DNA from 2 places in the Chromobacterium sp. HL1 genome. Region 2 is predicted to be linked to the other one. Evidence: riboswitches for the same ligand, from Rfam matches in the RefSeq annotation. Region 2 holds a riboswitch; the other holds the start of a gene.
The links. A riboswitch is a leader RNA that binds a small molecule or an ion and turns the genes downstream of it on or off. The one in region 2 is predicted to bind FMN.
Positions count from the first base shown of each region.

Region 1 (5,861 bases), 2.0 Mb from region 2:
TGACCAATCTGATCGAGGCCGACGCGCTGATCATTCTCACCGATCAGCAAGGCCTGTACAGCGCGGACCCGCGCAAACAGCCGGACGCGGAATTCATCCACGAAGCCGTCGCCGGCGAAGCCCGGCTGGAAGAGATGGCCGGCGGCGCCGGTTCCAGCGTGGGCACCGGCGGCATGATCACCAAGATTCTCGCCGCCAAGCGCGCGGCGCGCAGCGGCGCGGCCACCGTGATCGCCTGCGGCCGCGAGCATCAAGTGCTGTCGCGCCTGGCGGACGGCGAAGGCATCGGCACCCAGTTGCTGCCGCCCACCAGCCGCATGGCGGCACGCAAGCAATGGCTGGCGGACCATCTGAAGCTGTCCGGCCGTCTGGTGCTGGACGCCGGCGCGGCGCTGGCGGTGCGGGAACGCGGCACCAGCCTGCTGCCTATCGGCGTTTGCGCGGTGGAAGGCGATTTCCTGCGCGGCGAGGCGGTGGCCTGCGTCGATCAGGAAGGCAAGGAAGTGGCGCGCGGCCTGGTCAACTACAGCTCCAGCGAAGCGCGCACCATCATGCAAAAACCCACCCGCGAGATCGAAGCCGCGCTGGGCTATATGATCGAACCGGAACTGATCCATCGCGACAATATGGTCGCGCTGTGACGGAGGCGGAGGCGCCGCGGCGCCTTCGCTCCGCTTCCCTTTTTACCCTCCCATTCTTTGAACTTAAGGATTCACGCGTATGAAAAAGCTGGCCCTTTCGGCGCTTCTGGCTCTGACTTGGGGCTCGGCAATGGCCGAGGACGTACTCCATATCTACAACTGGAACAACGCCTTGTCCGCAGACACCGCCAAGCGTTTCGAACAATCGTGCAAATGCAGGCTGGTGCAGGACTATTACGGGGACAACGAGGAAATGCTGGCCAAGCTGGCCGCCGGCGCCAAAGGCTACGACATGGTGTTTCCCACCGCCTTCGCCGTCAGCACGCTGATCAAGCAGGGCAAGACCCAGCCGCTGAACAAGGCGCTGCTGCCCAACTGGAAAAACCTCAATGCCGGCTATCTGAGCCTGAACGCGCCGTTCGACGCCGGCAACAAGGTGGCCGCGCCCACCGTGGTGTCGCTGACCTTGCTAGGCTACAACGAAACCCAGTTGCAAAAAGCCGGCGTGCTGCCGCAGGCCAACAGCTGGGCGCTGATCTTCGATCCGGCGGTGCTGGCCAAGATCAAGGGCAGGGTCACCGTGCTGGATTCTCAGCGCGAACTGATGTCCGCCGCCCTGCTCTATCTGGGCAAGGACGCCAACTCCGTCCAGCCAGCAGACTGGAAGGCCGCGGCCGGCGTGATCCGCAAAGCCAAGCCCTATTGGGCCGCCTTCAACAACCAGAGCTATATCAAAGAGCTGACCGTCGGCAATATCTGGGTGGCACACGGCTATTCCAACGATCTGTTCCAGGCGCAGCAGGACGCGCAGCACGCCAAACGCCCGTTCAAGCTGGCTTACCAGCCGCAGAAAGAAGGCAATATCCTGGCGGTGGACAATATGGTGGTGTTGAAGGACGCCCCGCGTCCGGACCTGGCGCACCGCTTCATCAATTTCATGCTGGACGGCAAGAACGCCGCCGAGATTTCCAACCAGATCGGCGCGACCAATCCGGTCAAGGCGGCCGAGGCCTTCTTCAAACCGCAGATCAAGGCCAATCCGGTGATCATGCTGGAGCCGGCCAAGGGCAAATACGTGGCGCTGAAAGATCTGGACGTGAAATCCCGTCGCGATCTGAACCGCTTGTGGTCGCAAATCAAGATCGGCAGCTGAGCCGCGCCGCGCTTCAAAGAAAAATCCCGGTCATGGACCGGGATTTTTTCATTCATCGGAGGCCTGCTCGCCTTTGCGCATCTCCACCGCCTTCATGATCACATAGGCCAGCATCGCGCACAGGAAGAACAACAGCATCACCCAGGCAATCGAGCGCAGGGTGTCGATGAAGGTATTGAACAGCTCCAGCAACCAGCGTTCGCCGGTCAGCTCCATCACCGTGCTGCCCTTGCCCGCCGCCGGCGGCAGATACTTCTCCAGCGCCCACTGCCGCACGCCGCCAGACACGCCGGTGACCACGATGGCGAAGAAAATGTACTTGCGCCAGGCATCGGTCAAATCCCGTCCCAGGACTCGCGCCAGAATCTTGTTGACCGCAGGATCGAAAAAGCGCGCGGTGAAAATCGAAGTGGCGATCGCCACCGCCAAGGTCAGGCCGAACAAAGCGTAGAACATAATCATCCCCCGCCGCAGCGGAATGCGTGAAAGCAGGCATTGTACGCCCGCGCGGCGGCGGCGGCGATCAAGGGATGGCCATGCTGCTGCGCGCAAGCGACAGCGCCGGCCGGCGCGTCAATCCCGCAACGGCAGCCCAAAGTGCTGATAGGCCAACGCCGTCGCCATCCGGCCGCGCGGAGTGCGCTGCAGATAGCCTTGCTGAATCAGGAAGGGCTCGATCACGTCTTCTATGGTGTCGGTGGATTCGCCGATGGCGGCCGCGACGTTGTCCAGCCCCACCGGCCCGCCGGAGAACTTCTCCAGAATGGCCTGCAGCAGTTTGCGGTCCATGACGTCCAGGCCGGCCGGGTCCACGTCCAGCATCGCCAGCGCGGCGTCCGCCACCTGGGCGCTGACCACCCCGTCGGCCCGGACCTCGGCGTAATCCCGCACCCGGCGCAGCAGCCGGTTGGCGATGCGCGGCGTGCCGCGGCTGCGGCGCGCCACTTCGAACGCGCCGTCGTCGGCCAGCTTGACGTTCAACAAGCCGGCGGAACGGCTGACGATGCGGGTCAGTTCCTCCGCGTTGTAGAACTCCAGCCGCGCGACGATGCCGAAACGGTCGCGCAGCGGATTGGTCAGCATGCCGGCGCGGGTGGTGGCCCCCACCAGGGTGAACGGCGGCAGATCGATCTTGACCGAACGCGCCGCCGGCCCCTCGCCTATCATGATGTCGATCTGATAATCCTCCAGCGCCGGATAGAGGATTTCCTCCACCACCGGGCTCAGCCGGTGGATCTCGTCGATGAACAGCACATCGTGCGGTTCCAGATTGGTCAGCAAGGCGGCCAGATCGCCCGCCCGCTCCAGCACCGGCCCCGAGGTCTGGCGCAGATTCACCCCCATTTCGCGGGCGACGATGTGCGCCAGCGTGGTCTTGCCCAGGCCGGGCGGGCCGAACAGCAGCACGTGGTCCAGCGCTTCGCTGCGGCGCTTGGCCGCTTCGATGAAGATCTCCAGCTGTTCGCGCGCCTTCTTCTGGCCGACGTACTCGTCCAGCTGCTTGGGCCGCAAGGCGCGCTCCAGCGCCTCCTCCTGGCTGGACAGGCTTTGCTGGGTGACGATGCGCGGCTCGGGCGCGCCGCCGTACAGGTTGTCGGTTTCAATCATGGTGTCAGCCGCCGGCCAAAAAAACGAATGCCCAATCTTACCACCGCGCTATAATCGCCGCTGGCCCGCCCATCATCGCGGGCCAACGCAACGTCTTCAGGGCGGGGTGCAATTCCCCACCGGCGGTATGATCGCAAGATCGAGCCCGCGAGCGCTTCCGCTTCCCGGCGGAAGGTCAGCAGATCTGGTGACAGGCCAGAGCCGACGGTAATAGTCCGGATGAGAGAAGACGACATGGCCGCCTGCCGCGCTACGCGCGGCCGCGGCGTGTTCGCTGCGCGCTGGTGCGCGCGGGTTGGCTTGCGCCGGCCCTTTTCACGCCCTGGAACCTGTTTCTCAAACGACCCGAGGACCGTTTCCATGAGTATCGCCACACACCCTGACATCTTGTCCCAACGCGTAGAAGCGGCGCTTAACGCCTTGCGCCGCGGCCTGCCGGTCATTGTTCCCGATGATCACGACCGCGAGAACGAGGCCGACCTGATCCTGGCCGCCGACGCGCTGAGCGAGGCCGAAATGGCGCGTCTGATCCGCGATTGCAGCGGCATCGTCTGCCTGTGCCTGACCGCCGAGCACGCCGCCCGGCTGCAATTGCCGCCGATGACGCAACGCAACGGCAGCCGCTACGGCACCGCCTTCACCGTCAGCATAGAAGCCGCCCAGGGCGTGTCCACCGGCGTGTCCGCCGCCGACCGGGTGCGCACCATCCAGGCCGCCGTCCACCCACAGGCGCAGGCGGGCGACGTGGTCAGCCCCGGCCATGTCTTCCCGCTGGTGGCCGCCGCCGGCGGCGTGCTGAGCCGCCGAGGCCATACCGAGGCCGCGGTGGAACTGGCGCGCCTGGCCGGCTTCCAGCCCGCCGGCGTGCTCTGCGAGCTGATGAACCCCGACGGCAGCATGATGCGCGGCGCGCAAATCGCGGACTACGCTCAAACGCACGCGCTGCCCGTTCTGAGCGTGGCTGAACTGGCTGAATGGATTTCCCGCCAGAACTTAGCCGCCGCTCCGCTGTCTGCTTGATCTTTGCCCTTAGCCGCGGGCCTGCGCCCGCGGCGTCGACGCCGACCCCATCATGCTTCGTTTCGTTTCATTCCGCAGCCTGTTGCTGGCCAGCTTTCTAATCGTCGCCGTCGTGCCCTCGGCCGTGCTGATCCAGCTGCGCAACGAGCTGGGACACGCCGCCTCCACACTGCGCTCGCATCAGGAGCAAGCCAAGGAATGGCTGGACGCCAACCGCGTGTCGCGCGAGCAATCCATTCAATTCGAACGCGCCACCCGCCAGGCTCAAATCCTGAAAGACCGCGCACTGGCCAAAACCGCCGCCGGCGCCTGGCAGGAGATCGAGCTGGCGCAACGCAAATTGCAACGCGGCGACGACGACGAGTTGACGCTCAGCGCCCGGGCCATTCTGGCGATCCAGCCGCAACTCCAGGCCCTGCCGGCGCGCGCCGGCGCGCAACGCGACCGCTTGTTCCGCCAGCTGGACCTGCACCTGACCGCGCAAGGCCAATTGATCAACCGCCAACTGGAACAAAGCCAGCGCCAATGGCAGGACTCGATCACGGAAATGCGCCGCACCGCCGACCGCCTGGCCTGGCTGTCGCTGGCCTCCGCGCTGGCGCTGGCGCTGGCGATGACCTTGTTGATCAGCTGGCCGCTGCGCAAGCTGCAAGCCAAGATCGCGCGGATGAGCGACGGCGCGCGGCTGCAGGACTGGCGCCAGTCCGGCCCCGCCGACCTGCAGCGTCTGGCGCGCGAGCTGGCCCAGCTAGACCGCCGACTGGCGGCGCTGGAAGAACAGAAAGGCCGTTTCTTCCGCCAAGCGTCCCATGAGCTGAAAACGCCGCTGGCCGCCATCCACGAAGCCGCCGCGCTGCTGCGCGAAGAAGTGATAGGACAGCTGTCCGCGCAGCAGCAGGAGATCGTCGCCATCCTGCAAAACAATGCGCAAACCCTGCGTCAGCGCGTGGAAGCCTTATTGCGCTATGATGCCGGCCAATGGCTGTCCGAGACGCTGACCGTGGAAACCTTCGACCTGCCGGCGCTGATTGCGGAGCGGCTGCAGGCCAGCCGTCCGCTATTGCAGGCCAAACGCCTGGCCGCCGACGTCCTGGGCGACGCGGACCGGGTCAACGGCGACCGCTCCAAAGTGGAAACCATTCTGGACAATCTATTGATCAACGCCATCCGCCACAGCCCCGCCGGCAGCGCCTTGAGCCTGCGCCACGGCCGCGACGCCGGCGGCGTCTGGCTGGAAATCCGCGATCAAGGCCCCGGAGTGCCGGACGCCTATCGGGAAAAAATTTTCGAACCGTTCTGGAGCGGCTCGCCGCCGCCGGGCGAACTGCCCGGCACCGGGCTGGGCCTGGCGATGGCGCGCGGCTTCGCCCAATTGATGCGCGGCGAACTGACGCTGGAATCCAAACCTCAGGCCGGCGCCTGCTTCCGCCTGCAGTGGC
Region 1 is NZ_CP162399.1:230,260-236,120, reverse strand. Features, by position in the region: gene proB (glutamate 5-kinase) at 1-641, shown strand, start outside; gene AB1Z25_RS01160 (ABC transporter substrate-binding protein) at 721-1,794, shown strand; gene AB1Z25_RS01155 (hypothetical protein) at 1,843-2,250, opposite strand; gene ruvB (Holliday junction branch migration DNA helicase RuvB) at 2,368-3,402, opposite strand; FMN riboswitch at 3,491-3,637, shown strand; gene ribB (3,4-dihydroxy-2-butanone-4-phosphate synthase) at 3,763-4,422, shown strand; gene AB1Z25_RS01140 (sensor histidine kinase) at 4,475-5,861, shown strand, end outside.
Region 1: another riboswitch for FMN. It lies ahead of ribB (3,4-dihydroxy-2-butanone-4-phosphate synthase); the one in region 2 lies ahead of AB1Z25_RS10205 (class I SAM-dependent methyltransferase).

Region 2 (5,861 bases):
GATTTTTATTGCCGCAGTGCGCCATCGCCGCCTCACATATGCTATACCCACAGTGCAATGCCAATGTAATTGCCTTTGCGCTCGTTTGCGCCGCTCGCTTCCCTTTCCTGACACGTAATGGAAACAGCATGCCCCAGCCCAAAATTTTGCTGGTGGACGACAGCGCCACCAATAGCCTGATGGTCCGCACCTTCGTTGAAGACCTGGGCTATCAATGCGATCTCGCCGGCAATGGCCGGGAGGCCGTCGCCATGTGTAAGACAGTCGGCTACGACTTGATCCTGATGGACATCATCATGCCGGTGATGAACGGGCTGCAGGCCACGATGGAGCTGCGGACCCTGTTCGGAGAACACTGGGTGCCCATCATCTTCCTGACCGGCCTGAGCCAGCAGCAAGATCTGATCGAAGGCCTCAAGGCCGGCGGCGACGACTATCTGACCAAACCGGTCAGCCCGGACCTGCTGACGGCCAAGATCCAGGTATTTTTGCGCATCGCCCAAATGCAGCGGCAGATCAACCAGGACGCGGTGCGCCTGGAGCGCTACTTCCAGAACAATGAGCGCGAACAAAGCTACGCCTTGGAGCTGATCGAGCGGCTGAATCGGCAACAACTGGAACTGCCGGCCCATGTCTGGCGTCATTTGCGGCCGGCTTCCCAGTTCAACGGCGATCTGGTCTGCTATGCCCGCGCGGCAGATCGGGAATACCTGATGCTGGCCGATTGCACCGGACACGGCCTGACCGCGGCCATCAGCGCCATCCCGGCGGTGGAGTGCTTTTACGAGCTGGCTCAGGCGCAAGCGGCCTTGGGCGACATCGCGGCGGCCATCAACGACAAACTGCACCGCCTGCTGCCCTCCGGGCGCTTCGTCGCCGGCATCCTCATCGGAATCGACGCGGCCGCGCAGTCTGTGCAGGTCTGGAACGGCGGCATTCCCTGCGCGCTGATGTTTGATCCGCAAGGGCGCAAGGTCAAGCAATTCCGTTCCGAGCACCCGCCCCTGGGCATTTTGGCGGCTAGACAGTTCGACCGTTCGCTGGAAACCAGCATGTTGAAGCCGGAGCATGCGCTGGTCGTCTGCTCGGATGGCATTACCGAGGCCCAGGCGGACAATGGCCAGATGTTTGGCCTGGACGGCGTGATCAAGGCGGTGGAAGCCGGCTGGCCCGGACGGATCGGCAATACCGTATTGCAGGCGCTGCAGCGCCACCGCCAGAACGAAGCCATCTTGGACGACGCGTCCTTGCTGGTGGTGCATTCGCCATCGGTCCCAAACCAGCCTGAGGCCGATATCGGCTGCGCCGTGCCAAACCGCTCCCGCTGGCACGACGCCTGAGCGCCGCGCCGGTGTCGCGGCTGCCTAGCCCTCCACCTCTCTCACATAGCGCACCAGCGCCTGCAAGAGCTGGGAGAAACGATGCGCGGCCAGATTCCCGTCCGAGGGCGTGAGCCAGGTGCTGCTGATTTCCAGCTGAATGGCGGGCACGCCCAGCCGCGAAGCGAATTTGGCGATGGTCTGATGCTTGGACGCGGCGAAGTAGTTGTCGGAGACATTGAGCACGCCCTGCCCTCGCAAACGCTGCTCCAGCCGCTGTTGCAGCCAGGGCTTGCCCAGGAGCGAAGCCCCGTTCAAGGTGCCGAAGTCCACATCGTAAGGCCGGTAGGGATGGCTGCCGTGCAGGTCCAGCACCAGCAAGGGGCGTTGATCGGCGATCAAAGCCGCCAGCTTGCGTTTGAAGGCGTTGTCGTCTTCGTAATTGGGGTCGGACGGCGAGGCGCGGGTGGTGTAGATCGCGGTGGCGCCGGCCAGTTGGTGCAGCATCGCCGCCAAGGCCGCGGTGCCGCCGCCGTCGGAGAAACGGTATTGCCCGTCGCGGAACGGGCTGGTGGCGTGCGGCGCGGTAACGATGATGGGACGCTTGCCCTCCAATACGGTAAACCACGGCTCGCCGTTTTGCGGCGGCCTGTCCTTGGCGGCATCCGCCTCCTGCTGCAGCTTGATGGCCTCGACGATGTGGGCCGGTTCAATGACGGCACGTTCCGGCGGGGTCTTGCCGACGGCGGGCGCCGTCGATAAGGCCAGAATCAGAATCCCCGCTACCCATCCGCTTCTCATCGCCCTCCTCCTGATTCTTGCCCGATCATTGCTGGACCGGGCATGCGCGGCTTGGTTCTAAGAACCTGTTTGCGATCTGCTACGCGCCGGCGATACGGCGTTGAAAACAGCCATGCCGTTTTTCAGCCGTTTTCGCCTTGCCGCGACTTGCGCGAGACTTTGAACAGGTTCGGGCCAGTCCGGCAAGGCCGCGCTAACGCGCCGGCTTTCGCGCGGAGAGCAGCAGCAGGGCCGGACGGCGCGCGTGCGGCCGCAAACCGTCCCGATGCGCCAGGGTCTGCGGGTCCGGCGCGGGCTCGCCCAGGTGAAGCAGTTGGAAGCCGGCGTCCAGCAAGCCTTTCACATAGCTTTCCACCGTGCGGTGATGTTTGATCACGCCGTCGACGAACCAGCGGCTTGCGCGTGCATCTTGCTGAAAGTAGGCGTCCAGCGTCCAGTGCGATGGCTCGCCCGCCGCGTCCAGCGCCCAACCCTGAGGGCTGGCCGTGCAAATCGGGTGCTCCACCGTCAGCGCGAACACGCCGCCGGGCCGCAGCGCGGCGAACACGCGCGCCGCCGCCGCCGCGTAATCCTCCACATAGTGCAGGGCCAGCGAGGACACGGCCAGATCATAGGCGGCGGCCGGAGGCTGAAAATCCTCGATGCCCGCGCAGCGGTATTGAATGGCGGGATCCTGAGTGCGCGCTCGCGCCTGTTCCAGCATGCGCTCGGACAAATCCACCGCGGTGACGCTGGCCGCGCCCTCGCCGCGCGCCCAGCGGGCGAAATCGCCGAAACCGCACCCCAGGTCCAGGATGTCGATGCCGGCCAGCGGCGGCAGCGCGTCGCGCAAGGCGGGCTGCTCCAGCACGCCGTTCAGCCCGGTGTCGCTGTCGCGCAAGGCTTGGTATTGGGAGAAAAAGACTGGATGGTCGTAGATGTTTTGCTGCATGTGGAGGCTCCGTAAATACTTAAGGAAAGCGCCCCAGGGCGGCGCACGGCCATGCCGACGCGCAAAAGCGCGCCGGGCTCTCTGAGCCTGTTCAAAGTCTCGCGAGCAAGGGCGAGACAAGGCGAAAACGAGTGAAAAAGCGGAATGTACAAGTGGTACATGAGCATTTTGAGCTCGTTTTTAACGCCGTATCGCTGAAGCGCAGCAGACTTTGAACAGGTTCTCACGGCCTGGCGCGCGTCTTCTCTCATCCGGACTCTCACCGTCGGCTTCGGCCTCTCACCGAATCTGCTGACCCGCGCATCGTGGAAACGGCTGCGCGGCGCTCGCGGGCTCGTCGCCGGCATTCGCCGCGACATACCGCCGGTGGGGAATTTCACCCCGCCCTGAAGACCGGCACAGCATAAAGGCGGCGCGGAAGTTGGACAAGCCCCGCCCCATCGCGCATAGTCTGCGCATTCCAATTGCAATGGAGCGAAGCATGACCCCGAAGCTGCCGATCTGGCTGTTTTTTTGTTTGAGCGCCGGCGCGGCTGTCGCCGCGCCCACCCCGGCCGCCAAGAACGAGATCAACCATCTATTGGACTATCTGGCCCAATCCGGCTGCGAATTCAATCGCAACGGCAGTTGGTACGGCTCTAAAGAGGCCCGCGATCATCTAAACGACAAATACCAGTATCTGCTGAAAAAAGACTGGGTCAGCAACGCGGAAAGCTTCATCGAGCGCGCGGCCACCCAGAGCAGCATCAGCGGCAAGGCCTATCAGGTGCGTTGCGGCTCGGCGCAGCCGGTGGCCAGCGCCGGCTGGCTGAAAGCGGAGCTGGGCCGCTACCGCCAGCGCAAATAAGCCGTTCCGCCGGCGTCCGGCCGGCAATCCAGGCCTGCCGGACCGCCACGCAGCTGTTATAATCGCCGCTTTCCTGTAATCCAGTGTTCTTTTCCCGATGACTGCTGCCCAGCTGCTGGCCCAACTCAAGGCCGACCTCCCCTCCTGCCTGATCCGCGACCGCCACGCCTTGCGCCGCAAACTGAGCGACGCCGCCGAGCGGCTGAAGAAAAACCAGCCCGCGGACAGGCAGCTGGCCGATATCCAGACGCAGATCGAGCGCTCAGCCGCCAAGGTGGCCGCGCGCCGCGCCCATCTGCCCAAGCCCGATTTCGACGACGCCCTGCCGGTCAACCAGAAACTGGCCGACATCAAAGCCGCCATCGACGGCCATCAGGTGGTGATCATCTGCGGCGAAACCGGCTCCGGCAAAACCACCCAGCTGCCCAAGATCTGCCTGGAACTGGGCCGCGGCGTGCACGGCCTGATCGGCCACACCCAGCCGCGCCGGCTGGCCGCGCGCTCGGTGGCCAGCCGCATCGCCCAGGAGCTGAAATCCACGCTGGGCGAGCATGTCGGCTTCAAGGTGCGCTTCACCGACAAGCTGTCGGACAAGTCGGTGATCAAGCTGATGACCGACGGCATCATGCTGGCGGAAACCCAGACCGACCGTTATCTGGAAAACTACGACACCATCATCATCGACGAGGCGCATGAACGCAGCCTCAACATCGACTTCCTGCTGGGTTATCTGAAACAGCTGCTGCCGCGCCGGCCGGACCTGAAAGTGATCATCACCTCGGCCACCATCGACGCCGACCGCTTCTCCCGCCATTTCGACGGCGCGCCGGTGATCGAAGTCTCCGGCCGCACCTATCCGGTGGAAGTGCGCTACCGGCCGCTGGCGCAGCGCGATGAAGACGAGCGCGAAGTGGAGATGGAAGGCGCCATCGTCGACGCCGTCGACGAGCTGTCGCGCCAGGGTCCGGGCGATATGCTGGTCTTCCTGCCCGGCGAGCGCGAAATCCGCGAAACCGCGGAAAAACTGCGCAAATCCGGCATCCGCGGCTACGAAATCCTGCCCTTGTTCGCCCGCCTGTCCAACGAGGACCAGCAAAAGATCTTCAAGCCCTCCGGCGGCCGCCGCATCGTGCTGGCCACCAATGTGGCCGAAACCTCGCTGACGGTGCCGGGCATCAAATACGTGATCGACACCGGGCAGGCGCGCATCAACCGCTACAGCCCGCGCGCCAAGGTGGAACAGCTGCAAGTGGAGAAGATCTCCCAGGCGGCGGCGCGGCAGCGCGCCGGCCGTTGCGGCCGCGTCGAGGCCGGCATCTGCGTGCGCCTGTACGGCGAGGACGACTTCAATCAGCGTCCGGCCTTCACCGATCCGGAAATCGTCCGCTCCAACCTGGCCGCGGTCATCCTGCGCATGGCCGCGCTGCGGCTGGGCAAGGTGGACGCCTTCCCCTTCATCGAAGCGCCCAGCAGCCGGCTGATCGCCGACGGTTACCAGGTGCTGACCGAACTGGGCGCGGTGGACGACAAGGGCGAACTCACCGGCGTGGGCAAGGAGCTGGCGCGGATTCCGGTGGACCCGAAAGTGGGCCGCCTGCTGCTGGCCGGCCGCGACTTCGGCTGCGTACGCGAAGTGCTGATCATCGCCGCCGCCTTGAGCGTGCAAGACCCGCGCGAACGCCCGTTCGAGGCGCGCGAGGCGGCCGAACGCGCGCAGGCGCGCTTCAACGACGAGAAGTCCGACTTCCTGTCCTTCCTGCACCTGTGGGACTTCTTCTCCGACGCGCTCAAGCACAAGAAATCCAACCGTCTGCTGATCAACACCTGCCACGAGCACTTCCTGTCCCATCTGCGCTTGCGCGAATGGCGCGAACTGCACGCGCAGCTGGCGGACATCGCCGGCGAGCTGGGCCTGATCAAGCGCGAACAGGCGCACGCCGACGCCGAGCAGCCGGACGCGCAG
Region 2 is NZ_CP162399.1:2,248,674-2,254,534, reverse strand. Features, by position in the region: gene AB1Z25_RS10215 (SpoIIE family protein phosphatase) at 129-1,340, shown strand; gene AB1Z25_RS10210 (N-formylglutamate amidohydrolase) at 1,365-2,120, opposite strand; gene AB1Z25_RS10205 (class I SAM-dependent methyltransferase) at 2,314-3,051, opposite strand; FMN riboswitch at 3,287-3,449, opposite strand; gene AB1Z25_RS10200 (YfeK family protein) at 3,533-3,898, shown strand; gene hrpA (ATP-dependent RNA helicase HrpA) at 3,996-5,861, shown strand, end outside.